Regions from separate parts of the Arthrobacter roseus genome, predicted to be linked through region 1. Evidence: predicted binding sites of a transcription regulator. Region 1 holds the regulator's gene; the other holds the start of a gene.
What was found. Region 1 encodes HrcA, which represses chaperone genes, less so after heat shock. Its sites were predicted from a motif close to TTNGCACTCGNNNNNNNCGAGTGCNAA; they were not measured.
Positions count from the first base shown of each region.

Region 2: groL (chaperonin GroEL) is a predicted target of HrcA. The motif match lies at 12,622-12,648, and genes of this name have one in related genera.

Region 1 covers NZ_JAFBCU010000001.1:1,865,682-1,880,646, reverse strand. Annotated here, with positions in the region: gene JOE65_RS09180 (DegV family protein) at 1-731, shown strand, start outside; gene JOE65_RS09175 (helix-hairpin-helix domain-containing protein) at 801-1,541, shown strand; gene JOE65_RS09170 (DNA internalization-related competence protein ComEC/Rec2) at 1,761-4,058, shown strand; gene holA (DNA polymerase III subunit delta) at 4,141-5,154, shown strand; gene rpsT (30S ribosomal protein S20) at 5,206-5,466, opposite strand; gene lepA (translation elongation factor 4) at 5,784-7,637, shown strand; gene hemW (radical SAM family heme chaperone HemW) at 7,669-8,901, shown strand; gene JOE65_RS09145 (magnetosome magnetite crystal formation protein family) at 8,898-9,323, opposite strand; gene JOE65_RS09140 (DUF3097 family protein) at 9,416-10,258, opposite strand; gene hrcA (heat-inducible transcriptional repressor HrcA) at 10,386-11,399, shown strand; gene dnaJ (molecular chaperone DnaJ) at 11,464-12,597, shown strand; gene JOE65_RS09125 (16S rRNA (uracil(1498)-N(3))-methyltransferase) at 12,600-13,358, shown strand; gene JOE65_RS09120 (PhoH family protein) at 13,525-14,568, shown strand; gene ybeY (rRNA maturation RNase YbeY) at 14,568-14,965, shown strand, end outside.
Region 2 covers NZ_JAFBCU010000001.1:915,556-930,520, forward strand. Annotated here, with positions in the region: gene JOE65_RS04745 (lipid II:glycine glycyltransferase FemX) at 1-1,008, shown strand, start outside; gene JOE65_RS04750 (lipid II:glycine glycyltransferase FemX) at 1,046-2,119, shown strand; gene JOE65_RS04755 (threonine/serine exporter family protein) at 2,322-3,809, shown strand; gene JOE65_RS04760 (uracil-DNA glycosylase) at 3,825-4,577, opposite strand; gene JOE65_RS04765 (DUF3263 domain-containing protein) at 4,729-5,028, shown strand; gene JOE65_RS04770 (LytR C-terminal domain-containing protein) at 5,062-5,703, shown strand; gene JOE65_RS04775 (GNAT family N-acetyltransferase) at 5,767-6,321, shown strand; gene JOE65_RS04780 (diacylglycerol/lipid kinase family protein) at 6,266-7,183, opposite strand; gene JOE65_RS04785 (glycerol-3-phosphate dehydrogenase/oxidase) at 7,180-8,775, opposite strand; gene JOE65_RS04790 (TetR/AcrR family transcriptional regulator) at 8,772-9,380, opposite strand; gene JOE65_RS04795 (FAD-binding oxidoreductase) at 9,398-11,074, shown strand; gene JOE65_RS04800 (SDR family NAD(P)-dependent oxidoreductase) at 11,071-11,904, shown strand; gene JOE65_RS04805 (TM2 domain-containing protein) at 11,920-12,438, opposite strand; gene groL (chaperonin GroEL) at 12,807-14,441, shown strand.

The DNA of each region.
Region 1 (14,965 bases):
AAGGAAAGCGCGTCGTCACTTCGAGGCCGTCGCCGGGCCAATTTGAAGCCAAGTACAGAGAGCTGAAACTGGCAGGGTTCACCGGTGCAGTCTCGATTCACCTATCCGGGGCTCTCTCGGGAACGGTGGATGCAGCCCGGTTGGCCTCACGCCGCGTGGACTTTCCGGTGGAAGTCCTCGATAGCCGAACAGTTGCCATGGCGATGGGCTATGGAGTGATCGCCGCCGCTGAAGAAGCCGCAAAAGGGTCGTCTCTGGCGGTCGTGGCAGACCGGGCGCGAAAGATGACAGCTGAAACGAACCTGTACTTCTATGTACCGTCTTTGGATCAGCTGAGGCGAGGCGGACGTATCGGGCCAGCAGCGGGGTGGATCGGAATGCTATTGGCCGTCAAGCCAATTCTGCAGGTTGTCGACGGCGGTATTGTTCTGCTGGAGAAGGCGCGTACCGCTCCGCGCGCCGTGGGGCGCCTTGTCGAGATCGTTGTGATGGACGCTTTGGCCAGAAGCGGAACGCCCTTGATAGCTGTTCATCACTTTGGCAATGAGGAACAGGCAAGCGCCGTTGTGGATGAGTTGCTGGCCCACCTGCCGGAAGTCGATATTGTCCAGTCTCGGCTCCCCGCCGTACTGGCCGCCCACGGAGGATTGGGCGCCGTGGCCATCGCTGTGGCGTCCTCGGTAGTGGCTGCACCCGCAGATAGTTCAACTTCCCCTCCCCAGGTTGGCTAGCCTCCCAAACCATCCACATCTCTTGGGACAGCCACTGTTCACAGGCTCTACGGATCCTAGGCTCATTTTATGGGCCGTCACAGGTGGGCAACACAAGCCGGAAGTCGATCGTCCTCAGACGATATGGCGCCCGAGCCGGTGAGCGGTACTCCGCGATTCCGAATCGCGGTCGGTGTGACCGGAATGTGCCTTGTGCTCATCGCTGCGGCTTGCCTCATCATCTTCCTTCAGCAGCCCAACGAACCCCTCGCGGCCGTCAGCATTGATGAAGTCGGCGCTGCTGATTCCTCGCCGGTGCCTCCCGGCGTTTTTCCGTCTACGGAACCGGAAGGCGATGACGACGCCCAAAAGTCCGAAAGCACGCAGAAGGGGGTGACAAAAGGGGGTGACATCATTGTGCACGTTGCAGGCGCCGTCAATAAGCCCGGTGTTGTCTCGCTCTTGGATGGAAGCCGGATTTTCGAAGCCATCGAGGCGGCAGGTGGAGCCCTGCCCGAGGCTGCACTGGACGCAGTAAATTTAGCAGCACCGCTGACCGATGGTGTGCAATTGTACGTTCCCAGGGTGGGCGAACAAGTACCTGCTGGAGCCGGAGCAGGAGCCACTGAGGAGAGTGGCGGCCTTGTGAACCTGAACAGCGCTTCCTCAGATGAGCTTCAAGCTTTACCTGGTGTCGGGCCCGTCCTTGCGGGGAGAATTGTCAAGTGGCGTGAAGAACACGGCGGATATTCCAGCATCGCCGATCTGGACGCCGTATCAGGAGTAGGCGAAGCTATGATGGCTTCTCTTGCAGACCTGGTCACGGTTTAGATGGGACAGCAAAGCCCTTGGCGAAAGTTTATTGACTCGGCATCTACCACTGAACAGGACAACAAAGCCGCCAATACACAAGGAATAGGACTCTGGGCGCGCCTTCACCCAATCCTTGCTGCTCACCGACCGCCTGCTGAACCAGCAGAGAATTCGGCCCGTCCATACAAAGATCTGAGACTGCTACCCGCTGCCGTAGCCTCCGGGGGCGCCGCGGTCTTGGCAACGCACACGGACTCCAATGCCGGGTTCTTCATCGCAGCACTTGTCGCAACCGGAGCGGTGGTCTTGCTCATCCTGTGTGTCATGTTCCGCCGGATCTCACTCGTGCTACTGTTCGTCGTGCCTCTGGCCGTCGCAGCAGCCGTCGTGTTCTCCGCCGCCGTTCACCTGGACACAAGACAGGCCGGTGATCTGGCCGCGGATGCAGCGGCAGGTTCCGAAGTCGTCATGCAGCTGCGGGCAACGTCCGACGCCGACGGAATGTCGAGTCAATGGGGAGCGCGACGATACAAGATCGAGGCTGCTGTTGATGGCGTCGTCGCGAATGGTCGACAGTACGGATCCAATGCGCGGATGCTCCTTATCGGTGGAGAGCCGTGGGCTGACGTAGGCATGGGAGACAGGATCCGGGCCACAGGAAAACTCGCGGCGCCACCGCCGGGCTCGGGGTTCACCGCAACACTCTATTCGTCTGCTGTGCCACAGGTGCAGGCACAGGTGTCGGGCTGGGCATCGGCGACCTCGCAGATGAGAGCTACATTTCGTGATGCGGCTTCCAATTTCGGGCCCGATGTTCGGGGATTGCTTCCAGGGATGGTCCTTGGCGACAGAAGCATGCTCACCGATGAGCTCGAAACAGCTATGAAGAGCACCGGCCTTACCCATCTGACCGCGGTCAGCGGTTCAAACTGCGCCTTCGTGCTGGCCTTCGCTTTCCTGTGTGCTCGGCTATGCAGACTGCCAAGAGGACTCGCCGTCCTGCTCGCGATGGCGGCACTGTCGGGGTTCGTGTTGCTTGTCCGCCCGGACCCGTCCGTACTGCGCGCAGCGGTGATGGGGTCCCTCGGAGTCCTCGCCGTCTTGTCAGGCAGAGGCAAGCTCTCTTTTGGTCTGTTGCAAGTGGCGGTCATCTTCCTGATCGTCGCTGATCCTTGGATTCATGCTGAGTACGGGTTCATTCTGTCGGTTCTGGCAACCACCGGACTCATTCTGATTGGTCCGCCGTTGGTGACGGTATTGTCCTCGATCATGCCCCGGGCTGTAGCGGTCATTCTCAGCATTCCGATGGCAGCACAGATGCTCTGCACCCCGGTCATTCTTACCTTGGATCCAACACTGCCAACGTATTCGGTACCCGCGAATATTCTGGCCTCCCCGGTTGTCCCGTTCATAACGATCTTGGGGATGATTGGTGTGTTGGCTGGATCAATTCACCCGGCCCTGGCTCTTGCACCGAATCTGCTGGCGGCCGTGGGCACACAATGGGTTGCCCTTACCGCACGCTTCTTCTCTGACCTGCCCGCGGCTTCCACCCCGTGGCTAGATGGTCCAGCAGGAATCGTGCTGGCAACGCTCGTCACATTGCTATTCATCGGCTGCGTTGCGGTCCTCAATCACCGGTTGAAGCGTCCACCCGATGAGCTGCGCATTGTCGGACCCAGCCGAAAGCGAAGAGTGCTTGTCATCAGCACCGCGCTTACCGCCGTGCTCGTCATTCTCGCCGTGGACGTCCTCCCCATGCCATGGCAACGGGCGCCGCAGTGGAACATCGCCGCCTGCGACGTCGGGCAGGGTGACGGATTCGCTGTCCGCACCGGCCCGAAGTCGGCGATCGTCATTGATACCGGTCCGGAGCCTGAGCCAATGGATCGTTGCTTGCGGAATCTCGGAGTCGAGGTCATAGATCTGCTGGTGTTGACACATTCCCACGCCGATCACTACGGCGGCATTCAAGGCGTGATGAAGGGCCGAATTGTCAAGAAGATCGCCTATTCATCCACGAGTGAACCACTGCCGAAGAACATACGGGCCGCCATCGCAGATGTTCCGCAAGTACCGGTGACAGCAGGGGATGCCGGACAGCAGAACAATGTGAGTTGGCGCGTTCTGTGGCCCGCTGAGTCCTTCACATCGACCAATGAGAACAACATGAGTTGTGTGCTTTTGGTCAGTGCTCGCGAAGCTGGCCACGAGACCACCATCCTCTTCACCGGCGACCTCGAGGAGGATGCAGCCGCCAGGCTTCTCGCGGCCGAGCCCAACATCGCGTCCGGGACCATAGACGTGTTGAAGGTCGCCCACCACGGCGCACGTAATGGTGGTTCGCGCATTGTAGAACAGGTCCGGCCCCGTCTGGCGATGATCTCTGTTGGTGCCAAGAACACCTATGGTCACCCTGGACCGACCATCGTGAACGCATTGGAATCAGGGGGCACTACCGTTCTGAGGACTGACGTTGCGGGATCATTCACCCTGGACATGGTCGAGGATAAGTTGATCGCCAGATCTTTTTGATCTTGCGCTCTCAGTTGGCCGAACGCAGCCTGCGTGGCAATCTAGAGGGGTTCATCAATTCATCCGTCCCGATAGGTGGCTCATGAGTCCTGCCCCAGGCAAGCATAAAACGGGTCATTCCCAGAACTCCGTTTCTTGGACCGAAGCCCATCCTGCTCGTGTGGTGCTCGTAGTCGGCCCGGAGAACTATCTGGGTACGCGTGCCTTCGATTTGATCCGCCGCAAAGTCCGCGAACAGCGGCCCGAGACGGAGACTATTCACCTCAACGCGTCGAACTACGCTGCGGGTCAGCTAGAAATGCATGCGTCGCCGTCCCTGTTCGGTGATGCCAAGCTGATAGAAGTCGTGCAGCTGGAGCAGATGAATGATGATTTCCTCACCGATGCACTCCAATACGCCAGTGAGCCGGCACCTGATGTCGTGCTCGTACTGCGCCACGGAGGAGGCAACAGAGGCAAAAAGCTGCTGGACGCCGTCCAGCAATCGGGTGCTCCCGTCATCGACTGCCAGCCACTGAAGAAGGACAGCGACAAAGCTGCCTTCGTGGCGTCAGAATTTCGTGCCTCCCGACGCAGAATCGATCCTGACGCGGTCAGAGCATTGGTTTCCGCAGTCGGATCTCAGCTTTCGGATCTCGCGGCAGCCTGTCAGCAGCTTTCTTTGGACATTGAAGGGTCCATAACAGCTGAGTCTGTGGAGAAGTACTACGGTGGACGGGTGGAAGCCACAGCTTTCAAGGTGGCGGACGCAGCCTTGGCCGGCAGGGGCGGGCAGGCACTGTCCATGGCGAGGCACGCGCTGGCCACCGGAGTCGATCCCGTACCACTCGTCGCCGCACTGGCTATGAAAGTCAGGACAGTCGGCAAGGTTATCCAAGCCAGTGGAAGCAGTGCACAGTTGGCCAAAGATCTTGGCATGGCGCCGTGGCAGGTTGAGCAAGCCCGCCGTGATGGTCGCTCATGGACTCCGGAGGCCGTCATCCGATCAATAAAAGTTCTCGCCGAAGCGGATGCTCAGGTTAAAGGCGCCGGCAGGGACCCCGTATATGCCGTGGAACGGGCCATAACCGTTATTTCCCTCGCGAACCGAAGCTGAACATAGAAATGGCCGGTTCCTCGTGAGGAACCGGCCACATTCAAGACCTGTTTACAAGGCGTTGACCTTTTTGGAGATCGCCGACTTGCGGTTTGCCGCGTTGTTCTGGTGGATCACTCCCTTGGACACTGCCTTGTCCAACTTGCGGCTGGCCGTAGCCAGCGCAGTAACAGCTGCTTCCTTATCTGAGGAGGCAACGGCCGTGTTGACGGTGCGGATGACTGATTTCAACTCAGACTTGAAAGCGTTGTTACGCTGACGAGCCTTTTCGTTGGTCAGATTGCGCTTCTTCTGGGACTTGATATTTGCCACGTATGGAGACTCTCTTTGTATTGCGGACTGGTCGGTGAGGGTAATTCTTTCCAGCCATTGACTGAGCGGCGTGGGGATACCGTAATGGCGACTGGACTGAAGTGCCCGTCGACCTGCTCGGACACACAGCAGTCAACACTAGCAGAAAACTACCTACCTACGCAGATGAACAAACCATCTGGGTGCGCAGTGCACCAGACGGTAAGCGGGCAGGGGTTGTCCGGAGTTGTCGCGCTAGCATGGGAGGATGTAGGTTCGACGGTCGCCGTCCAAACGGTACCCTGAAGCCCCTGCCCGCAAAAAGTGAGGAACTGCCAGTGTCTCCCATGGCCCGCACCGCACCGGTGCCCGCCGCAACGGATCCGGCGATCATCAGAAACTTCTGTATCATCGCCCATATCGACCATGGGAAATCCACCCTGGCGGACCGGATGTTGCAATTTACCGGCGTGGTGGACAGCAGGGATATGAAAGCGCAGTATCTCGACCGTATGGACATCGAGCGTGAGCGCGGAATCACCATTAAATCCCAAGCTGTGCGCATGCCATGGGAACTAAACGGCACAGCCTATGCCTTGAACATGATCGACACACCGGGCCACGTTGACTTCACGTACGAGGTATCCCGTTCACTGGCCGCCTGCGAGGGCGCTGTGCTTCTAGTAGATGCAGCACAGGGAATTGAGGCACAGACTCTGGCCAATCTTTACCTGGCCATGGAGAACGACCTCGCAATCATTCCTGTACTGAACAAAATCGATCTACCCGGTGCACAGCCCGAAAAATACGCTGAAGAGCTCGCCAATCTCATCGGTGGTAACCCTGAAGACGTCTTGCTTGTCTCCGGCAAGACGGGTGCAGGGGTCGAAGCTCTACTCGACAAAATCGTTGCTGATCTGCCCCCTCCCGTGGGCGACGCCAACGCGCCAGCCCGCGCAATGATTTTCGATTCCGTCTATGACACCTATCGTGGCGTTGTCACCTATGTCCGCGTGGTGGATGGAACATTGAGTCCGCGGGAACGGATTCAGATGATGTCAACGAAGGCAAGCCACGAGCTGCTGGAAATTGGTGTCAGCTCTCCAGAGCCCACAATCACCAAAGGCCTTGGCGTCGGAGAAGTCGGTTACCTTATTACCGGTGTCAAGGATGTTCGGCTATCAAAAGTCGGCGACACGGTGACCAATCTCGCCAAACCCGCAGCAACATCGCTCGGAGGGTACGCCGATCCGAAGCCCATGGTTTTCTCCGGGCTCTACCCGATTGACGGTACTGACTACCCTGTCCTACGAGATGCCCTGGACAAGCTCAAACTCAATGATGCAGCGCTCACGTATGAGCCTGAAACTTCGGCTGCACTTGGCTTCGGATTCCGCGTAGGTTTCCTGGGTCTTCTGCACCTGGAAATCATCAGGGAACGGCTCGAGCGGGAGTTCAATCTGGACCTTATTTCAACAGCACCGAACGTCGTCTACGACGTGACGCTCGAAGATGGCGCGATCATCACGGTCACCAACCCCAGCGAGTACCCCAATGGGAAGGTGACTGAAGTGCGCGAACCCATGGTGTCCGCCACGATATTGGCGCCCAGTGAGTTCGTCGGAGCGATTATGGAACTTTGCCAGACGCGCCGCGGCCAGCTTGGTGGAATGGACTATCTGTCCGAAGAGCGCGTGGAATTGCTTTATCGGCTGCCACTGGCTGAGATCGTCTTCGATTTTTTCGACCTATTGAAATCGAAGACTCGTGGTTATGCGTCCCTTGATTGGAAGGCAGACGGTGAGCAAGCAGCTGATCTCGTCAAGGTGGACATACTTCTTCAGGGTGAACAGGTAGATGCTTTCAGTGCCATCACACACCGGGACAAGGCGTACAACTATGGCGTTCTCATGACGGGCAAGCTTCGCGAGTTGATACCACGCCAGCAGTTCGAGGTGCCCATTCAGGCCGCCATCGGTTCGCGGATAATCGCCCGAGAGAATATTCGGGCCATCCGCAAGGACGTTTTGGCCAAATGCTACGGTGGCGACATTTCGCGCAAGCGGAAGTTGCTGGAGAAGCAGAAAGAAGGCAAGAAGCGGATGAAGATGGTTGGCCGCGTCGAGGTTCCTCAGGAGGCTTTCGTGGCGGCATTGTCCTCCGACGATTCGAAGGCCAAAGCGAAGAAGTAATGCCGTTCCCCAACAGGTACGGACAACCCTGATGCCCGGTGCGTTGCCGCTTGGAGAGCCAGCACCGGCTAATGGTTTACTCCCGGCGCAAGCTGCGGTAGGCAGCGATGGACGCAGTTTTGGACTCTATGTGCACATTCCATTCTGCGCAGTCCGTTGCGGATACTGCGATTTCAACACTTACACGGCCACTGAGCTCGGAGGGGGTGCGTCGCAGGATCAGTACGCTTCGACCGCTTGCAGAGAAATTGCGCTGGCTCAGAATGTCCTTGTCAGCTCTGGTGTTCAAGGGCGACCGCTAAGCACTGTCTTTTTCGGCGGGGGGACTCCAACACTGCTGGATACCGAGGATCTAACGTCGGTACTTGCTGCTGCCATTGATACCTGGGGGCTTGCTCCAGGGGCGGAAGTAACAACTGAAGCCAACCCCGATTCGGTGACTCCAGAAGCCCTGACAGCGTTGGCAGCAGCGGGGTTTACCCGCGTGTCCTTCGGCATGCAATCGGTGCAGCCGCACGTACTCAAGGTACTGGACCGCACGCATTCACCCGAGCGCGTCCCGCAGGCGGTCAAGTGGGCGCGTAATGCCGGCCTGTCTGTCAGCCTCGACTTAATTTACGGTACTCCGGGCGAGTCTTTGTTGGACTGGGAGACAAGCCTGAACGCCGCGCTGAGTTACGCACCAGATCATATTTCGGCCTACGCCCTGATCATCGAGGAGGGGACAAAGCTCGCTGCGCAGATTCGCAGGGGAGAGGTTCCCGGCGTGGACGATGACGACCATGCGGATAAGTACCTCTTAGCGGAGCAGAAGCTGCAGGCTGCCGGCATGCGATGGTACGAAGTCAGTAACTGGGCGAGATCGGAGTCGGAACAATGCCGACACAATCTCGCTTACTGGCGGGGTGAGGACTGGTGGGGGATCGGTCCGGGTGCCCACTCTCATGTCGGTGGCGTTCGTTGGTGGAATGTTAAGCATCCACGCGCTTATGCCGCGCGTCTGGTGGCTGGAGAATCCCCGGCCGCCGGTCGTGAAACACTTGATGAGCCGACCCGTAGGGTCGAAGACGTCATGCTGCGTACCAGGCTGTCCGAGGGGTTGAACATCGATGGGTTGGACGCAGCTGCCCGTAGGCAGGTCCCAGATCTGATTGCTGAGGAACTTGTCGACGGAAAGTCCGCCATTCGTGGCACCCTTATCCTCACATTGCGTGGTCGGCTCCTAGCCGATGCGGTGGTCCGCAGACTGTTGCCCGACGATTAGTGTAAGAGGCGCAGATTGTAGTCATAGCGGTAGGGACGTCCTCGGTTTACCTGGATTCCCGCTTTGACCGAGTAGACGGTAACGCCCACCCAGACCAATGCATTGATAACCGCGAATACACCCCCAATACCTGGCAGCAGAGATAGCAGGAACGCGACGAGGGCTATCGCCGAAGGTGGCAGCGTGAAGTTTAAGGCCTCTTTAGACTCTTGGGCGGTGAATGGCCCACGCTCGCGGAATACCAAGTAAATAATTAGTGACGGTATAAAAAATAGGATGCCACCGAAATGGGCCAACGTAGCCCATTGGCGGTCCTCGGACGCAGTGAGGGGCAAGGCAGTCGCGGGTGAGCCCTGATATTGGGGCTTCGACCGGGCTTTGCCGTCTTCGCCGGGCCGGTCCTGACTGGCGGGGTTGGACACTGATACTTCCTTTTCCTCTATCTCCGTGGACGGTCCCGTTCGGAGGCCGAACGTTGTTTCGCCTGCTACGGACGCTGCTCTACCTATCTTACTTATGCAGTCAGGAAATCGATGACTTCTTCCACTCGGCCCAACAGGGATGGCTCCAGATCAGCGTAGCTGGAGACGGCACTGAGCATTCGATGCCACCCCAGCCCGACGTCGGCCTTGTCCGCGTAAGGCCAGCCGATGCGAGTAAGAATTCCCGTTTTGAAGTCCTCGCCCCGTGGAACTTCCGGCCACTGCGATAATCCAAGAACACGTGGCCGAATTGCTTGCCACACGTCAACGTAGGGATGCCCGACAATGAGGACATTCGATCGCGCGCCGGGTAAAGACATTGCGTCTTGCGCTATGCGCGACTCCTTCGACCCGGAGACAAGGTGGTCAACGAGAACACCTAGACGACGTTGCGGTCCCGGGTCGAAATCTCGAATCGCACCACGTAGATCATCGATGCCGTGCAGCGGTTCGACAACGATCCCCTCATGTCGGAGGTCTTCGCCCCAGACCTTTTCCACAAGTTCTGCGTCATGTTTACCCTCAACCCAGATCCTGCTGGCACGGGCAGTTCGAGCTCGTGCTGCTGCTACTTTCAGCGATCCCGATGCCGTCCGATGCACTGTGGCTTCGGCAGTACGGGGTTGTGGCGAAACAACTTTTACGGGCTCGCCATCGAGTAGGAACCCATAGCCCAAACGGAAGCTCCGTGTTTTGCCGTTGCGATCCTCCAGGGACATCACATGGAGGCCACCCGACTTCTCTACTCGGACGACGGCACCGACCCATCCCGTCTGGTTGTCCTCCAGGACCACGCCCGCAGAGGCCTCAACTTCCATCAGTTCCTTGCGGCTCGGTTCGGTCAGGTCCTGCGGTCCCCATCCGTATGTGGTCATGACCACGATGCTAGCAAGTCCTGCCAGACCGGGTAGAGGTATTAGACTTAGCACTTGGGTGTGTCGAGTGCTAACTTCGATCCCTGGACCATGATCCGACCACGGGAGAGCGCAGGAGGTGACTTCGGTGAGTGAACCACGCCGGATGGAGGTACTGAGCGCCATCGTTGAAGACTATGTTTACTCCCGCGAGCCAGTCGGGTCCAAGGCACTGGTGGATAGGCACCATCTGGGCGTTTCTTCCGCAACTATTCGAAATGACATGTCGATACTGGAAGAGGAGGGGCTCATTGCTGCCCCTCATACGAGTGCCGGTCGAATTCCCACAGACAAAGGCTACCGACGGTTCGTTGATCGGATAGCCGAGGTAAAGCCGTTGTCCGGCCCGGAAAGACGTGCCATCCAGGCACTGCTTGAGGGTCCTGACGATCTCGACGACGTCATGGACCGTACGGTTCGGCTGCTGGCTCAGCTCACCAATCAAGTAGCAGTGGTCCAGTACCCGCACCTGAGCAGAACAGCGGTCCGACATATCGAGTTCGTGCTTCTTGCACCCACCCAGGTACTCATTGTCCTGATAGCCAACACCGGGACCGTTCAGCAGAAAATAATTTCGCTCGACACCCGGATCTCCGAAGAAGTGCTGCTCGATCATAGACAGCGTTTTCTCACGGAGCTGGCCGGCCAGCCGATGGCCGCCGTCGAAACTCGGTTGTCAAACATACTTCGCCGAACTCCTCCTGATTCGAATGTGACCGCAGAGACGCTCGGGCAGGCGCTGAGCTCCCTGGCCCGCATCGACAGGGAGGACAAAATCATTTTGGCCGGCACAGCGAATCTTGCACGCTCCACCATAGATTTTCCACTGACCATCGGACCCGTCCTTGAAGCACTCGAGGAACAGGTGGTCATGCTTCGCTTGTTAACTGAAATGGAACAGGATAAACGTGGCATGTCGGTGCGTATAGGCCGAGAAAATCCCCATGGCGGGCTGTCCGAGGCATCCGTGATCGCTACGGGTTACGGACCGGACTACTCCGCCAGGATCGGGATACTGGGCCCAATGAGCATGGACTATCCCACAACCATGGCAGCGGTTCGCGCAGTTGCCCGATATTTGTCGAGAATTCTCGGGGAGTGATCTCCGGGGCCTCTGGGTCAGAGAAGTCCCCTCCGGGGCACGAACTACAGGAAGTGAAATGTACGTGAGCAACCACTACGAAGTCCTCGGGCTAGGCCGCGACGCAACTGGCGAGGAAATCAAGAAGGCATACCGGAAACTGGCACGCAAGCTTCACCCCGATGTCAATTCCGGGCCGGACGCCTCGGAGCAGTTTAAGCTGGTCACACGGGCATACGAGGTGCTTGCAGATCCCCAAAAACGGCGCGTATACGACACAACAGGCAACGAGAACGGAACCGACAGTGGGTTCGGTGGCGGACATTCCGGCTCAGGATTTGCTTTCCAGGACATATTCGAAACCTTCTTCGGTGGAGGCGGCCCTGGCGCCGGTGCGCCGCCGTCCAGGACCCGGCGCGGTCAGGACGCTCTGATCAGTGTGCAGATCGATCTCAAAGACGCTGTGTTCGGCGCCAACAAAACCTTCGATGTGGAAACTGCTGTCGTATGTCCAGATTGCGACGGCAGCTGCAGCCAGCCCGGCTCGAGTCCAAAGACCTGTGACATCTGCCACGGTAGCGGACAGATTCAGCGGGCGGTGCGTTCCATCCTCGGTCAGGTCATGACCACGGCACCCTGCGGCAGCTGTCAGGGGTTGGGAACAGTGATCCCCGATCCCTGTCACCAATGTGCAGGAGAGGGGCGCGTACGCAGCCGTCGTTCGTTGACCATCAAAGTGCCGGCAGGTGTTGCTACAGGGACACGTATCCAACTTGGTGGTCAAGGCGAAGTTGGCCCAGGCGGCGGTCCTCAGGGCGACCTCTACGTGGACATTCGTGTTGCCCAAGACGCCAATTTCATCCGAGAAGGCGACGATCTCCACGTGACGATGTCGGTGCCCATGACAGCGGCAGCGCTGGGAACTTCGCTTCAGCTGGTAACTTTTGACGGCGACCGCGAGCTCGACATCAAGGCCGGGACACAGTCAGGAGAGATCATCACCCTGCGCGGACTTGGTGTGACGCATCTTCGTGGCTACGGCCGCGGCGATCTTCGAATCCATATTAACGTCGAGACGCCTTCGAAGCTCGACTCCGAGCAAGAGGAACTTCTCAGGCAGCTTGCCTCCCTCCGCGGAGAACAGTTCGCCGAAGGCAAACTCGCAGCGACCGGCAGCAGCGTCTTTTCACGATTACGCGAACGGCTTGGCAACCGGTAACCATGAGCAATCAGTGTTTCTTCGGTAACCCTCTTGAGGTCGCCGACGCGTTACCAGGAGGCGTGCTTCGGCTCACCGGGGCTGAAGCACGGCACGCCGTTGTCAAACGGATCGACATCGAGGAAGCCATTGACGTCGTCGACGGTCAGGGACACCGGGCCAGCTGCATAGTCACGGAGATCGCCTCTGAAGCCATAATGCTGCGGGTACTTTCACTCGATTATGAGACGGTGCCGGAACCATCAGTGACCCTCGTACAAGCACTTGCGAAGGGTGATCGGGACGAGATGGCCATTGCGGCTGCCACCGAACTTGGCGTAGATGCTGTCATTCCGTGGCAGGCGGATCGCTCAATTGTGCGATGGAAAGCCGATAAGGCAAGTAGGGGGGTGCGTAAATGGGAGTCAGTAGTCCTAACCGCTTCCAAGCAGTCGCGCCGATCACGGATTCCAGAGATCGTCCCGCCCATGGATACAGGGAGACTCGCGGTGTGGATGCAGAAGACTGACCTTGTCGTCGTCTTGCATGAGACCGCCGAGTCTTCCCTGAGCCACGTCCTCCAAAGCCGGAAGCCGAGGGGTTCGCAGATCGCTCTCGTGGTAGGACCAGAGGGCGGTGTCTCCCCACAGGAGATTGACCGGTTCAAGAATGCAGGAGCGGTGACCGCTCGGCTCGGCCGGAATGTGCTTCGGTCCTCCACCGCTGGACCAGCCGCATTGAGCCTGGTTATGCAAGGACTAGGCCGTTGGGACGAGGACTAATTTCCCTGCAGAAGGTCCACTTGGATCAAGAACGGACCGAGCTAGCGAACTGTCGCCGCCATCGGTCTTCTCGTTTCCCGTAGAATGGGACCCTGGCTACCAGCGGTGGCCGTTCGACAGGACGACGAAGCCTTAGGGGGCGAAGAAAGGCCATCAGGCCGCTGCTATGACGGATTCTTCAGGAAAAACCAGAAATGGTGCACAGAAGACAGAAACGATACGGTTCGATTCCACGGACCAAATGGTTGAATCGCTTGGTGCCAATGACCAGGCCCTGCGGTTCATCGAGGATGCGTTCCCTGACGTCCAGCTCGCGGTGCGAGGCAATGAGCTTTCCATCACGGGGGAGGGTGAAAGCGTCAAGCGCACCTCACGGCTTGTTGCTGAAATGCGCAACCTCGTAGCGAACAACACTCGCGTAACCGAGCATGTCCTGGTTCAGCTGATCAGCATGCTCAAGGACCAAACAACAGAACGTCCCTCAGACGTACTGACCGTCAACATCCTCTCCTCGCGCGGACGAACGATTCGACCCAAAACGCTCAACCAGAAACGCTACGTGGAGTCGATTGATGAGAACACAGTGGTATTCGGGATCGGTCCCGCGGGTACCGGCAAAACGTATCTAGCTATGGCCAAGGCTGTACAGGCACTGCAGCAAAAGGAAGTCAGTCGGATCATATTGACACGTCCTGCAGTAGAAGCTGGAGAGCGATTGGGATTCCTTCCAGGGACACTGAGCGACAAAATCGATCCCTACTTGCGGCCGCTATATGACGCACTCCACGACATGATTGATCCGGAGACCATTCCTCGGTTGATGGCCGCCGGCACCATAGAAGTGGCTCCACTCGCATATATGCGCGGGCGCACACTCAATGACGCTTTCATCATTTTGGATGAGGCGCAGAACACTACTCCGGAGCAAATGAAGATGTTCCTGACCCGTTTGGGATTTGGTTCCAAGATGGTTATTACGGGCGACGTGACGCAGGTGGATCTACCTGGGGGGACACCCTCGGGACTGCGCGTTGTTCGAGACATTCTTGACGATATAACGGACATCACGTTCATGGAACTTGATGCAACGGACGTTGTACGCCACCGGCTGGTCAGCAACATTGTCTCCGCCTACGCAGATTGGGACGAAAGTACCCGCTCGTCGGCCCAAACTTCACGTACAGATCGTAATACAGGAGCTCAGCGCTGATGTCGATCGAAGTCAACAACGAAACTACCTTACCCGCGGATGAAGAGAGACTTGTGGCGGTTGGCCGATTTGTCTTGGACTCGTTGTTTGTCAGCCCCGAGGCCGAGCTAGCCATCATGCTCATCGATCCGGAAGCCATGGAAAAGCTGCACATTGAATGGATGGACCTGCCTGGTCCAACGGACGTGATGTCCTTTCCCATGGATGAACTTCGTCCGGGTACAGCCGCGGTACCTGCAGTCGCTGGCGTCCTTGGCGATATCGTGCTTTGTCCCGAAGTTGCCGAACAGCAAGCGAAAGCTGCAGGGCACAGCGTCGCGGAGGAATTGCTCTTGTTGACTGTGCACGGAGTTCTCCATCTGCTCGGTTACGATCACGTCGAACCTGAAGAAGAAGC
Region 2 (14,965 bases), 950 kb from region 1:
CAGCAGTGGGACCGCCACATCCTCACCAACCCTGACGGCGGGGACCTGCTCCAGAGCACTTTCTTTGCCCAGCAGAAACGGGCCAACGGATGGGTCCCGCGCTACATGGTCTACGAGGCCGAGCACAGCATCTACGCCCTGTTCCTCGTCAAGAAGGTTTATGGCCTGGGCCAGCTCTGGTATTCACCAAAGGGGCCGGGAACGCCCGACGGCGGTCTCTTGAAGGACATCGAGGGAGCCAATGCCGACTACGCACGAAGGCACAAGGACATCTTCCTGTTCACCATGGAACCGGAAGTTCCCGCGGACACGGCTCTGCCGGCGTCGTTCGTCGCTGTGAAGCCCATTCAACCGAACGTGCACACCATCATCGTGGATCTCACACCGAGTGAAGAGGATATTTTCGCAAGCTTTCGCCAGCGCGGTAGGCGGTCCGTCCGCAAAGCAGAGAAGCAAGGCATCACCGCAGAGACGCGTCCAGCGACAGCCGAAACCATGCAGCTGATGTACGCGCTCTACAAAGAGACGGCTGAACGCGGGGGCTTTTACCTGCGTGACTACGCCTACTACGAGCACTTCTGGGGCTCGGCAGCGCAGCAAGGCCGCGGGTCTTTCCACTTCGCCATCAAGGATGGTGAACCCGTCGCCGGCATCTTCGTCACCCACTTTGGTACCAAGGGCCTCTATAAGGACGGCGCCAGCTCGAAGGCTGTCGGCAACTCAGGGGCTCCGTACCTACTGCAGTGGGAAGTCATGAAGCACCTGAAGTCACAGGGCGTCACCAGCTACGACCTCCACGCCACCCCGCCGCCAGAAGCGATGGAAGATAAAGACCATCCCAGCTATGGGCTCGGGCAGTTCAAATCCGGCTTCTCCAACGACATCGTGTCCTACATCGGTACCGTTGATCAGCCCGTCCGGAAAATTCCTTACATGTTCTGGCAGCGGATCGGTCAACGGGCGGCGTTGTCCCTCTCCCACCGAATCCGCCACCGAATCTACTTCTAGACCACCGTTCACCACCACTGACTGATGGGGGCCCGCCTTGGCTCGTTTCGAAGCACGTCACGCCTCGGCCCAGGAGATCGCCGCCTGGGACGAGCACGTCATTGCCAATCCCAATGGCGGCAACATGATGCAGTCACAGCCGTTCCTTGAGGTGAAGCAGGAGCAGGGATGGACGCCCATTCACCTGGTCATCGAGGGCGAAGGGGTAGTTTCCTATAACCCCGTACTGGAGAAGAGCTTTCCCGGTCTCGGGAAGCTCTGGTACATGATCAAGGGCCCAGACACAGCCTTCGGTGAGGACATCCCGGACATGGTGGAAGCGGTAGCTGGACTGGTCCGCCGTGACCGGCTCAGGGTCTTCGCCATCAAAATAGAACCCGACGTCGTCGACTCGGTTGGTGTTCGCGAACAGTGGACAGCCAGGGGGCTGGTGAAGTCTTACAACATTCAGGTCAACGACAGCACAGCCATCCTGGACGTGAGTCTGGACGAGAACCCGTTGCTGCGTACCCTGCATTCACGTGGCCGCAATGCTATCCGCCGGGCCATCCGTGAAGGTGTTGAAGTACGGAACGTGCACGGCAACGAAGAAACCTTCCAATCGATGTACTCCATGATCTGCACCGCGCAGCAGGGCAAACTCTCTGCCATCCCCAGGCCTTATGAGTACTACAAGAGTTTCTGGGAGAAGTTCCTTTCTGCCGGTCTTGGCCGATTCCTGTTCGTCTACGAGGACGGAAAGCCTTCGGTGGGAGCGTTCGTCGTCAAGTACGGAAACAAGGGAACCTACAAGGATGGTGGGTCCGTACCCAACCGGAACCAGTACGGCGATTCGCACCTGCTCCAATGGACAGCGATCAACCAGCTCAAGGCCGAAGGCATCACAGAGTACGACTTCTGTGGCACGCCTCCGGCAGACGATGTGAAAGACAAATCACACCCCCATCACGGCATGGGTTTGTTCAAGACGAGCTTCACCAAGACTGTGACGGACTTCGCGGGCTGCTATGACTTGGTGCTCAGTCCAGTGAAGTACCGTTTGTGGAATACCGTGGGCGAGCGAATTACACGACAACTCTACTGGCGTAAATACCAGCAACCGTTTTACTGACAGACACGGGCCGTCGAAAGGCTGGCCAACCGGAAGAGGTGATCCTGTGAACAACGAAACAGACAACGATCAGGAACGCCCTGCCACGGACAGTCAGCCCAAGGCAGGCCTCATTCCGCGTGTGCCGGCGCCGTCCAGGGTTCAGAAGCCCGAGCCACGGCCAGCTGAGCAGCGGAAACCGGTACGCAAACAGTCCAAGCCGCTGAAACAGGCAAAGTCGGGCAAGACGGTGCGCCCATTGCCCACGGACGCACTGCCTACCACCCCGCACACGGTCAAGCCGGACAAGTCTCAGCTGGCGTCGCGAAGGATGCTGCGCAAACTCGTCCAGGGTGAATCTCCGCCAACCCAGGCGATGAGTATCGTTGAGCGACTCGCCGGAAGCCCGTACTCAAACCCCTTGATCGCACGCAATGGGCCTGATGCCAGCGCTCGTAAAACTCTGGACTTCGCCCTTGGCCTAGCCGAAACCATGTTCCGGTACGGCGCGGGTGCCCTGGAAGTAGAGACAAGCATTATCGCGGTGACCACGGCGTTCGGCCTCGAAAACATCGAAGTCGACATCACCAATCAGTCCGTGGTGTTGAATTACTCGCCCAAGGAGCACACGCCGACGTCGGTCCTGCGCGTCGTCCGGTCGTGGACCAATAACTATGCTGGCCTCACCCAAATTCACCAGTTGGTGACGGACATCATCGATGGTGGGCTCACACGTGTCGAGGCCTCCGAAAGACTGAAAGAGATCACCACACGCACCAAACCCTTCGCTCGTTGGATGGTGACGGCCGCGTTCGGTATCTTCGCCGCAGCGATCGTCGCGTTCATCGGCGGAGGCCTGCTGGGCTCACTCATAGGCTTTGGGATCTGCATGGCGGTGGATCTCGTCTCCCGAACGCTGGGCAAATGGCGTGTTCCCGAGTTCTTCGCTGTTGCGACGTCAGCGGCGCTTGTGACGTTCACCGCCATGGGGTTCTGGTGGCTGAAAGTGGACATCGAGCCTGCACTGGTGGTCTCCGCCGGGATACTTCTCCTCTTGCCAACTGGACGTCTTGTCTCAGCTACCCAGGACGCGATCAACGGTTTCCCCGTCACCGCCGGCGGAAGGTACCTGTCCGCCTTCTTTGTCTTCGCTGGCATTGTCGCCGGAATCGCCGTCGCGCTGGTGGTTGGCCTCATGTTGGGTATAGAGCAGTTGGACGTCATCGTCTCGCAGGGATCCATTTATCCGCTGCCCGTGGTGGTGGTGCTGGTGTTCATAGCGGTGGCCATGATTTGTATCGCGGAACAGACCGACGTGAAACTTGTGCTGCCGACGTCGCTGGTCGGTGTGGCAGGCTACCTGCTGTACTACTGGGTGCTGACGTTGGGCTTCGGATACCGGCTGGCACCAGCCGTAGCTGCTGTTTTCATTGGAATGCTGGCCAGGATCGTGTCGCTGAAACTCGGTGCACCTCAGCTGGTTGTCGCTGTCCCAGCCGTCATGTTCCTCTACCCCGGGCTGACTATCTTCCGCTCCATGTATGACCTGAGCGTGGAATCAGAAGTCATGACCAGCGGCGCCGTCGGGTTGTTCAATGCCTTGACTATCATTCTGGCGATTGCTGGCGGCGTGGTCCTTGGCGACAACTTGGCCAGGCCCTTCACCCGTGGTCTCAGCAGCAACGAACGTCGAAGCAACCGACGCCGCTAGCAGCCCGGGAGCTACTCACGGATCTAACCGCCAGTCCACGGGGTCCCCACCCTGTGCGACCAGCATTTCGTTGACGCGGCTGAACGGCCGCGACCCAAAGAACCCGCGTGCGGCGGACAACGGACTGGGGTGGACGGATTCCACAGTGGGAATATCTTCAAGGAGGGGCGCTAGCTTCTGTGCGTCGCGTCCCCAAAGAATTGCCGCCATTGGTTGACCGGTCCGACGTCGGCTCGTCACCAGTGCACGGACGGCCAGATCTGTCACGTTTTCCCACCCTCGGTTTCGGTGGGAACCGGCATCGCTGACACCAACGGTGAGGCATCGGTTGAGCAGAAGTACCCCCTGCCGAGTCCACCCCGAAAGATCCCCGTGCGGGGCAGTCGAGATCCCCACATCCGTGGCCAACTCGCGGTAGATGTTGTTCAGGCTTCGCGGCAGTGGGCGAACCCCTTTGTTGACAGCGAACGCGAGGCCCACTGAATGCCCCGGTGTGGGGTAAGGATCCTGCCCAACGATGAGAACACGGACCTGTTCCAGCGGTTGCTGAAAGGCGCGCAGAATGTTCTCCGATGACGGCAAGAACGGCCGTCCAGCGTCCAGTTCGCTCTGCAGAAACGCTGCGAGTTCATGCAGCTGAGGTTCCGCGGACGCCATTGGCCCCGCCCATCCGGGCCCAACCACGTCGTCGACTGTTGCCGGGGACGCGAAGAGCAGGGGCGCAGGTTCCTCACTGGGCAGGGTGAAAAGTGCTTCATCGGAGTTCACTCCTCCATCTTGGCCGACTTCTACCGTCTACCGCGAAACGGGCCTACGTTGTTGTACTGCTGAATGACACGTGTGTCATTCGCGATTATCATTGAAGCGGGACAGCTTTGTTCACAAAAGATTTATTCACTACAGGGAAGCGCGGTGCACCATGGCCCAGCCCGAAGCAATCATCCATGAGGATGCCGTTGACCAAGAAAGCCCTCTGAGCGCTCGTGACCAGCAGATGCTCGCCCTGGAGCGGCAGTGGTGGAAGTACGCTGGGGCCAAAGAGCAGGCCATCCGCGAACTGTTTGATCTCTCCGCTACGCGTTACTACCAAATCCTCAACGCCCTCATCGACACAGAGGACGCGCTGGCCCATGACCCCATGTTGGTCAAGAGATTGCGTAGACTACGAACAACCCGGCAGCGCGCCAGAACGGCCCGGCGGTTGGGCCACGAAGCTTAACCTCTAGTCAACGCCTTAAGGACCCTACCGGACATGACCCAGTATCCACGCGACGAGTTCGATAAGGTTCCGGAGTCAACGTCCCGTCAGGGTGTTCACCGCGAACGGCTCGTTACTCCTGGTTCCGGTGGCCTTGGCTTGATCATCACGGTGGGCCTGCTGGCACTGCTTGTGGGACTCGCGGCCTATTTTGTCCTCCCGAGAATGGGGTTGAACGCCGGTGATGACGGCACGGCATCGGTGTCTACAGCACAGACCTCCTCGCCCGCCTCCACGGATTCAGCCAGTGCGTCGGCAAGTGCTTCCGCGAGCGCGGATCCAACCGAGGACCCTCCGGCCAACCCCGAAACGAGCGAACCAGCCGTGGAAGAAAGCGCTGAGCCCACCGAGCCCGCTGCCACGGTCAATAAGAGCCAGTCTGTAGCGGTCATGAACGCGACTGTGGTCCCGGGGCTGGCCAACAGCGCAGCCCAACGCATCAGCGCTAATGGCTGGACTCCTGGAGCCATCACGAACTGGGCTGGACAACCATTGCAGGCGTCGATCATTTACTACAACGGATCTGAGCAGCTACCGAACGCCCAAGCGCTAAGCGCGTTGCTTGGCATCCCAACGCTTGTGGACTCCGCTGCCGTTGGACCTCTTGCCGTTGTCCTGGGACCTGGATTCCAGTAAGTCGCAGCGCCCTCCCACCCAATGGGACATTCCTGCCGTTTTGAGACCTAACAGGAGCGTGGAATGAGCAGTTTTCTGATGGACGGGGCTCAAGTTCGTCTTCGTGACTGGCAGCCAGATAATCTACCTGTCTACCGTGAGTGGCTGCGTCCCTACCAGCAATGGCATCTCTGGGACGGACCGTATTTTCCGCCTCCGCCGCCGCCGCCGTCGGATGCGGAGGCCGACGCCGCCGTCGAACGTCTTGAGCATCACATCACCACCGACGATTGGCCGGATACGCGTACCCGGGTTGTCATCGCGGACAGTGTCACAGACCAGCGCATCGGCATCACAGTGTTCGACGTCGGTACCCGCGGGTGCGGCGTTGGCACAGAAGCGTTGGGGCTCTGGGCGGGCTACCTTTTCGGTGGGACCGATATCCGGCGCCTCGACTACTCCACGTGGTCGGGGAATACGGCCATGTGCAGGGTGGGGCAGAAGCTCGGGTGGAAAGAGGAAGCCCGTTTCCGGGACGCCCGGGTGGTGCGCGGTGAAGTCTTTGATTCCGTGGTGTACGGCATCACGCGGGATGAGTGGCACCGAGCGCGCACGATGACGGTGGGACAAGAACTTTGACAGCCAGCGGCACTACCTCCACTGATGCTGGAAGGGCGCACACCATCTCGCCGTCGGCGTAGACGTTCAACGGTTTGTTGGCGGTGATGGTCACTCTTGAGCCCCGGTCGAAGCTGATGCTGCGTTGTTTCAGGTGCGTGCCGCGGTAGGAGCGCAGGAATGTGGCAATCATGGAGAGAACTCCCGCCCGGCCGAGCGATACCACGTCGAGCAGGCCGTCGTCGGCTTTGGCTTCCGGGCAAATTCGTAGCCCGCCGCCGTACTGGCCCACATTCCCGACGGCGACAAACCAGCCGGAGAACGTCGTCGGCCGGTCATCGGTTGTGACGGTGAATGTCACGTTGCGCCAGTTTAGAATGGCCTTGAGCCCGCCGTAGAGGTACACGAACGGACCGAGGTACAGCCGGGCGTTGTTGCCGTATTCGTTGGCGAGTCCGTCAAATCCGACGTTAGCGACGCCGAAGTATGCTCGCCCATTGATCAGGCCCAGATCGAGTGCCTTGACGTCGAGCGTCGTGAGCGCACGCACGGTTGTCACCGGGTTCAACGGAAGACCGAGCCGGCGGACCGTATCGTTTCCCCTCCCGCCAGCCAGGGGGAGGATGACGGCACCGGAATCGCGCGCTCCGGCTGCGGCCGCTCCGAGGAAACCGTCCCCGCCGAGAACTGCGACGAGATTGCCGGGTTCAGCCTGGCGTGCCTGAGCGGTGGCGTCGTCAAGGCTCTCGGTGATGGTGACAGTGAGGGTGAATCCGACCGCACGCAGGGCACTGGCCGTCTCTGGCCAGAGTTTGAGGCCGCGGCCGCTCCCCGAGACTGGGTTCACCAGAAGCAGAGCCTCGCGGCCAGTGATGGCGGTCATTCGGGCGTCCCTTCGCCATGGGCGTATGGATGGGGGATGCCGGCTGCAAGGGCGATGATCTCTTCTGCCATGGGCTGTGCCTTGGCGGCATCGGCGGGTACCAGAGCCAATCGTGTGCGGCGTTCTAACAGGTCCTCCACGGTAGTGGCGCCTTCGGCGAGCACGCTGAACAGCAGCTCTGCGCCGGTAATGTCGGTGCCCTCGAAGAGTGGCTCTCCCAGCGCTGGATACTGTCGCTGGAGCGCGCAGACGCTGACGGCATCTGTCCCATATTTTTGGATCAGGCGGGCGGGCGCCTGGACGTCGTCGAGCTCGTTCAGTCCGGAGGCTCCCACCAGCGGTAGGGTGCGCGTGTTGCACGTGCGTCCGTAGCCCAGCCGACGAGTCACGACGTCGACGGCGTCCTGTGCCATCCGCCTGTACGTGGTCAGCTTTCCACCGACAACGGTGATGGGCTCGCCAGCGACATCCTGGATGAGATGCCGGCGTGAGATGTCCGCAGTGCCGCGAACGTTGTTCTCATTGGTGGACTGCACCAGCGGCCGCAGCCCGGCGAAGGAGCCGACGACGTCGTCGCGCGTCAACGGGACAGCAAGGGTGGTGTTGACAACGCCGAGGAGGAAGCCGACGTCGTGCTCGGGAACCTGTGGTTGGTGGCCTTCCGCCTGCTGATCCTCTTCGTCCGTCAGCCCAATGTAGACGACGCCGGTGGATTGCGGCAGGACGAACACATACCGGCCAAAGAGACCGGGAACGGCGACGGTGTGCGCGGTGTGCGGGTTACCCAGCCGCTCCGCGCGCACCACGAGATGCGTTCCCCGGCTGGGAGTGATAGTCAGACCTGGCTCAAATTCAGCGGCCCAGACGCCGGTGGCGTTCACCACTGTACGGCCGTGGATCGTTATCGCCTGAGCTGTTCGGGTATCGACCGCGTTCACCGAGGTAGCCGTCATACCGGTGGCTTTGAGGTTGCGGATCACGTGTGCGCCGAGGCCCGCCGCCGTCCGCACAATGCCCAGGACAAGGCGGGCGTCGTCGATCACCTGTCCGTCCCAGTAGAGGATGCCGCGCCGTATCTGATCCGCATCCAGTGCCGGGACCATGGCCGCAACGGCTTGGCGGGACAGGAGTTGTGGTCGGGGGAGTATGGCACCACTCATGCCGGAGAGCCTGCGCAGGACGTCGTAGATGACGACTCCAAGTCCGGCGGTCGCCGCCTCGAGCGGATGCGCCCTGCGGCTGTCGGGGATAATGAATCCCAGCGGATGGACCAGATGTGGCGCGATGCGGCTCATCAGCCAGCGCCGTTCCACCGCGGATTCCCATGCCACCGCAAAGTCCATTTTTGCCAGATAGCGCAGCCCACCATGGACAAGTTTTGAGCTGTAACCGCTGGTTCCTGAGCCGAAGTCGTTGCTTTCGACCAGAGCGACACTGAGTCCCCTGCTTGCAGCGTCGAGGGCAACGCCCGCGCCCGTCACACCTCCGCCCACCACCACAACGTCGACAGTGTGGCTGGCTACGTGATCCAGTGCCAGCTGGCGTGTGGCGTCGTTGATCCACGTTTGATTTTCCGCGGAGTTCGCGTTCATGGAAGTGCCCCAGCCGTCTTGGTGCCGGGCGGCGTCAGATAGCGATCCAGCATTTTCCGCAGTTCCGCAATCGAGTCCTCAAAGGCATCGATCCGGAGTAGCATCCGCGATGAGAGTGCTACTCCCTGCAGGGCTAGCAGCAGTGTTGTGGCAGTCCCGGGCCCGGCTTCGATGGTGCCGTCCGTGACGCCGTCGTCGATCAGAGCACCCAGTTGGTCGAGAATGAGCTGCTGGCTTTTTCCAAACCTGTCCGTCACATACGGGATGAGGAATTCCGGATCGCGCTCGCCGATCGAGGTGAGGAGGTCCGACGTCGCGAAGACGCGGACGCTTTCGACCGCAAAGTGGACGAGTGTTTCGCGTGCCGGACCGGACGGGGATACTACCTGGACAGTGCGCGTGTAAACGCGGAATTCGCGGGTGAGTGCCTGCAGCACTGCGTTCTCCACAGATCCCATTCGCCGGTAGAAGGTCATGCGGGATATGCCTGCGCGGTCCGCGATGTCATTGGCTGTCGTTCGCCTGATTCCATGGAGAATCACTGCGTCTCTGGTGGCGACGAGAAGTTCCTCGTCGGCATCCCGAGTGATACGTTGCGACTTCATGTGTAACACTGTATCTCATGGTGACTAACATCACAGAAGAGGTCGGCCGCTCAGTCTGGTACGGCTGGGGCAACCCAGACAGGGCCAGACCGCTCAGCCCCAGCGCCCGGAAATTTCTGCGGCGAACGTTGAAGCTCACGAGCGTCGACGACGCCCGCCCGCCCGTTGATTGGTCTGGTGCCCGGGTTGGTGCCGTTGCCATTAGCGACGAGGTGCTGAGCGAACTCCGTACTGCGCTCGGCGCGGACCATGTCTCTACCGAATCCGTGGACCGCATCCTCCACTGCGGCGGAAAGAGCACCCCGGACCTCCTGCGCCGCCGCAGCGGAGACGCATTGTACGCGCCCGACGTCGTCGTCTTCCCCGGCAACACCCAAGACGTTCGCGAGATTCTGGACATCAGCCTCCGACGGCGGCTGGCAGTGGTGCCCTTCGGCGGCGGAACCTCCGTGGTGGGCGGGGTAGAGCCCGTGCGCGGCCCGTTTGAAGCCGTCGTCGCACTGGACCTGCGGCGCCTGAACAGCCTCCTGCACATTGACCCGCTGAACCGGACAGCAACCTTCGAGGCCGGCATCAGGGGCCCTGCTATTGAGGCGGCGCTCGAACCGCATGGCTTCACGCTGGGCCACTTTCCCCAGAGCCATCAGCAGGCCACCCTGGGCGGCTACGTCGCCACCCGGTCCGCCGGCCAGGCTTCCACTGGTTACGGCCGGTCCGATGACCTCGTGAAGTCCGTTCACGTCGAAACCCCGGCCGGACCGCTCGACGTCGGATCCTCCGCGCCAGGCACGGCCGCTGGCCCGCAGCTGCTCGACGTCGTCGTCGGAAGCGAAGGCACCCTTGGTGTCATCACGACGGCCACGGTCAAGATCACCCCGAAGCCGGACCACAAGACGTATGGGGCGTGGTCGTTCCCATCGTTCGCCGCTGGAGCCGAGGCGATGAGGCGATTGCAGCACGACGGCGTGCGCGGCGACATGCCGCACGTCTGCCGACTCAGCGATACGGATGAAACGGCGTCGACCTTCAAACTAGGCGGTTGGAAGACCGGTGCGCTCTCGCGGTATCTGGCAGTCCGCGGCCAGAAGACTCCGTCGCTCGCCCTCTTTGTCTGGGAGGGAAGTGCCAGCGAAATCGCTGGCCGTAAGCGCCGGAGCGCCCGGATCCTGAGGGAATCCAGGGGCATAAGATTGGGCCCCATGCCCGCGCTGGCCTGGGAACATGGCCGGTTCAGCGGCCCGTACCTGCGTGATGAGCTGCTGACCCGGGGCATTTACGTTGAAACCGTCGAAACCGCGGCGACGTGGAGCAGGGCGGAACAAACGTATCGGAGCGTGCGCGCCGCGATCCTCGAAGCACTTCGGACGAACGGTGGCGGTGCCTTCGTTCAGACGCACATTTCACATGTGTACTCCGACGGTGTGTCCCTCTACTTCACGTTCCTTGCCGGACTCGAAGATGACGGTTTGGCGCAAAACGCGCGGGTCAAGGAAGTCGCGTCGAGCGCCATCGTGGCAGCAGGCGCAACGATCACGCATCATCACGCCATCGGAATGGACCACTCTCCCTACCTTGAAGCAGAAATCGGTGGGCTGGGCGTGAAAGTCCTGCGTGGCATCAAACATACTCTCGACCCTGACGGCATCATGAATCCGGGAAAACTTATCCCGGCACACAAGGAGGAACAGCAATGAGCAGTACTTTGGGATCTATTGCAGGATCATCAGTTCTGATCACCGGCGCCGCGATGGGCATGGGCAAAATGTACGCTGAACTCGCGGTGAAGGACCATGCCGCGCACGTGATCCTGTGGGATATCAACGCCGAGCTGCTCGAAAAAGCTGCCGCGGAACTATCCGGTCAGGGATCGCAGATCCACCCCTACGTCGTGGACATCAGCCAGCTTGAAGCCATCGAGGCGGCAGCCGAGAAGGTAAGAAACGACGTCGGCAATCCCGACATTCTGTTCAACAACGCTGGAATCATCCGCGGGAAATACTTTTGGGAGCACGACCAGCGCTCAGACATTGCTGCCACCATGGCAATCAATGCGCTGGCCCTCATGCACATCACCCGCGAATTTCTGCCGGGCATGATCGAGGGCGGACGAGCATCCAGGATCGTGAATGTGGCTTCGGCGGCAGGCCTGATCGCGAACCCGCGGATGAGCGTCTACACGTCATCCAAGTGGGCGGTCGTGGGGTGGAGTGACTCGCTGCGGCTGGAACTGAAGCAGGCGGGGCACCACCATATTGCGGTGACCACGTTCTGCCCGGCCTACATCAAGACTGGGATGTTCGAGGGGGTGCGTGGGCCGCTGATGACCCCGCTGATGGAGCCCAAAGCCGTCACAGAGCGCGTGTGGCAAGCCATGAGAGAGGGAGCCCCGATCCTGATGATGCCGTGGACAGTGAAGCTCAGCAAGGCACTGCGCGGAGTCCTCCCGCTTCCCGTCTGGGACATTGTTGCAGACAAGGTGTTTGGCGTGTACAAGTCCATGGAGCACTTCACCGGGCGCAAATAGTTCACTCGTGAGGCGTTATTCCTTGAGCGGAACGCCGCGCGCATCTCGGCGGAACGGCTCTGCGCCAACCAGGATCATGATGCCCTCGATAAAGCCCCACACCGCGCCAACACCAAACGTTACTAACGTTACGACGATCTGCAGGATGCCGATACCTGTGTGACCCAGATAGAAACGGTGAACGCCGAAGCCGCCGAGCAGGATACCAAGCAGCCCGCCAATCAGCTTTGACTTCTGTTCCACGTATGGCTGGCCCGGCATCCCATAGGGCTGCTGGCCGTAAGTGGGCGGCTGTTGCCCGTATTGCTGCTGTTGGCCGTAGGCCGGAGGCTGCTGCCCGTATTGCGGCTGCTGCCCATACTGCTGGCCGTACGGCGGCTGTTGACCGGAGGGTGGGGGCTGTTGCCCGTACTGCTGCTGGCCGGGGGTGGACTGCGGGTTCTCCTGCGGGTTGCCGTACTGGGGCTGCTGATCCTGATCGTCAGGAGTCTGTGACTGGTGGTCGTCCGGAGAGTCCGGGGTGCGTTCTGACATGTTTGTCTCCTAGCTAGTGTTCTTCTGCAAATAACGTATGTCACCTGACAGGCTTTCACCATGGGGACCTTCCCCCATTCTGCCGTCAGGGTTCGTTATCGTCATGCGGGTTGTGGTCCGCCTGAGACGACGAAGATGTACTCCATGGCTTGCACTCGGCAGGGTAGAGTGCTAATTATGGAGTTAGCACTCTCGCGTGTGGACTGCTAAAACTTCACGCGTAAAGTGAACCTGACAGTTCCTGTGGTGAGGGATGGTGTCGGAACGTACAGAGATCGTTCCGGGGCATTCCGTCCGTCGCGGGCACCTCCGGAATTGTCAAGACCTTGCATTGAGGCAGACCTGTCCCTGAAAGGACCCAAGCCGTTATGGCCAAGATCATTGCATTTGATGAAGAGGCGCGTCGCGGCCTCGAGCGTGGGTTGAATATCCTCGCCGATGCCGTCAAGGTAACGCTCGGCCCGCGTGGTCGCAACGTTGTCCTTGAGAAGAAGTGGGGCGCCCCCACGATCACCAACGATGGTGTATCCATCGCCAAGGAAATCGAGCTCGACGATCCTTACGAGAAGATCGGCGCAGAGCTCGTCAAGGAAGTTGCCAAGAAGACGGACGACGTCGCTGGCGATGGCACCACGACCGCAACGGTGCTTGCCCAGGCACTGGTCAAAGAAGGCCTGCGCAACGTCGCAGCCGGCGCTGACCCGCTGTCCCTGAAGCGCGGCATCGAGAAGGCCGTTGAAGCAGTGACACGGGAACTGCTGGCCTCCGCTGTGGAAATCGAGACCAAAGAGCAGATCGCAGCCACCGCTTCGATCTCCGCCGGTGACCCGCAGATCGGTGAGCTGATCGCCGAAGCGCTGGATAAGGTTGGCAAGGAAGGCGTCATCACGGTCGAGGAGTCCAACACCTTCGGCCTTGAGCTGGAACTCACCGAGGGTATGCGCTTCGACAAGGGCTACATCTCCGGTTACTTCGTGACGGACGCAGACCGTCAGGAAACGGTTCTCGAAGATCCGTACATCCTGATCGTCAATTCCAAGATCTCCAACGTGAAGGATCTCGTTGCTGTTCTGGAGAAGGTCATGCAGTCCGGCAAGCCGCTGCTGATCATCGCCGAGGACATCGAAGGCGAAGCACTCGCAACGCTCGTGATCAACAAGATCAAGGGAACGTTCAAGTCGGTCGCCGTCAAGGCTCCGGGCTTCGGCGACCGCCGCAAGGCACAGCTTGCTGACATTGCCATCCTCACCGGTGGCCAGGTCATCGCTGAAGAAGTGGGCCTCAAGCTCGAGAACGCGACGCTGGACCTGCTAGGCAAGGCCCGCAAGGTTGTTGTCACCAAGGACGAGACCACCATCGTTGAAGGTGCCGGAGACGCTGAAGAGATCGCTGGCCGGGTCAACCAGATCCGTGCGGAGATCGAGAACTCGGACTCTGACTACGACCGCGAGAAGCTGCAGGAACGTCTGGCCAAGCTGGCCGGCGGAGTTGCAGTCATCAAGGCTGGTGCCGCAACGGAAGTTGAGCTCAAGGAGCGCAAGCACCGTATCGAGGACGCTGTGCGCAACGCGAAGGCTGCCGTGGAAGAGGGAATCGTCGCCGGTGGCGGCGTTGCCCTGATCCAGGCTGGCAAGACTGCTTTTGAGGGTCTCCAGTTGACGGGCGACGAAGCAACTGGCGCTAACATCGTCCGGGTTGCCATCGACGCACCTCTGAAGCAGATTGCGTTCAACGCGGGCCTGGAGCCAGGCGTTGTTGCAGACAAGGTCCGCGGTCTTCCCGCTGGCCATGGTCTGAACGCTGCAACCGGCGTCTACGAGGACCTGCTCGCCGCAGGCGTCAATGACCCAGTAAAGGTAACGCGCTCCGCTCTGCAGAACGCTGCTTCCATCGCGGGTCTGTTCCTGACCACCGAAGCCGTAGTGGCCGACAAGCCGGAGAAGAACGCTCCTGCTGGCGGTGGCGACGACATGGGTGGCATGGGCGGTATGGGCGGCTTCTAGCCACTCAACCGGTCGGCCAGGCACGGCCTGGCTGCACCATCTGAACACCATAAATGGAGCGTCCCGCATCACGCGGGGCGCTCCTTTGTTTCGTCCTCTCGACATCCCGCGGTCCCATACGCAGAAACGTGGCGGAGGTGCAGATACGTGGTTTCGGCACAACGCCTCTGCACCTCCGCCACGCGTTTGTGGGTACCGGGCATCGGACCGGCAATGCGGGTGTTGAGCGTCACCGCAATCGCGGTTGCGGGCTTCGCGCTGTTCCGTGCACTTAGACGAGACCGATAGCACGCTTTGTCAGCTCCGGGTGGGCGATCTGACGGCTCGCAACCTCACACAGCAGAAGGCCCTCGGTGGGCAAACGGTGTACTGAACCACTTCACCCTGGAAGGCCTTCGTCACGTAATGAGGTCGCCCTCTCGACATCCCGCGGTCCCATACGCAGAAACGTGGCGGAGGTGCAGAGGCGTGGTTTCGGCACAACGCCTCTGCACCTCCGCCACGCGTTTGTGGGTACTGGGGCG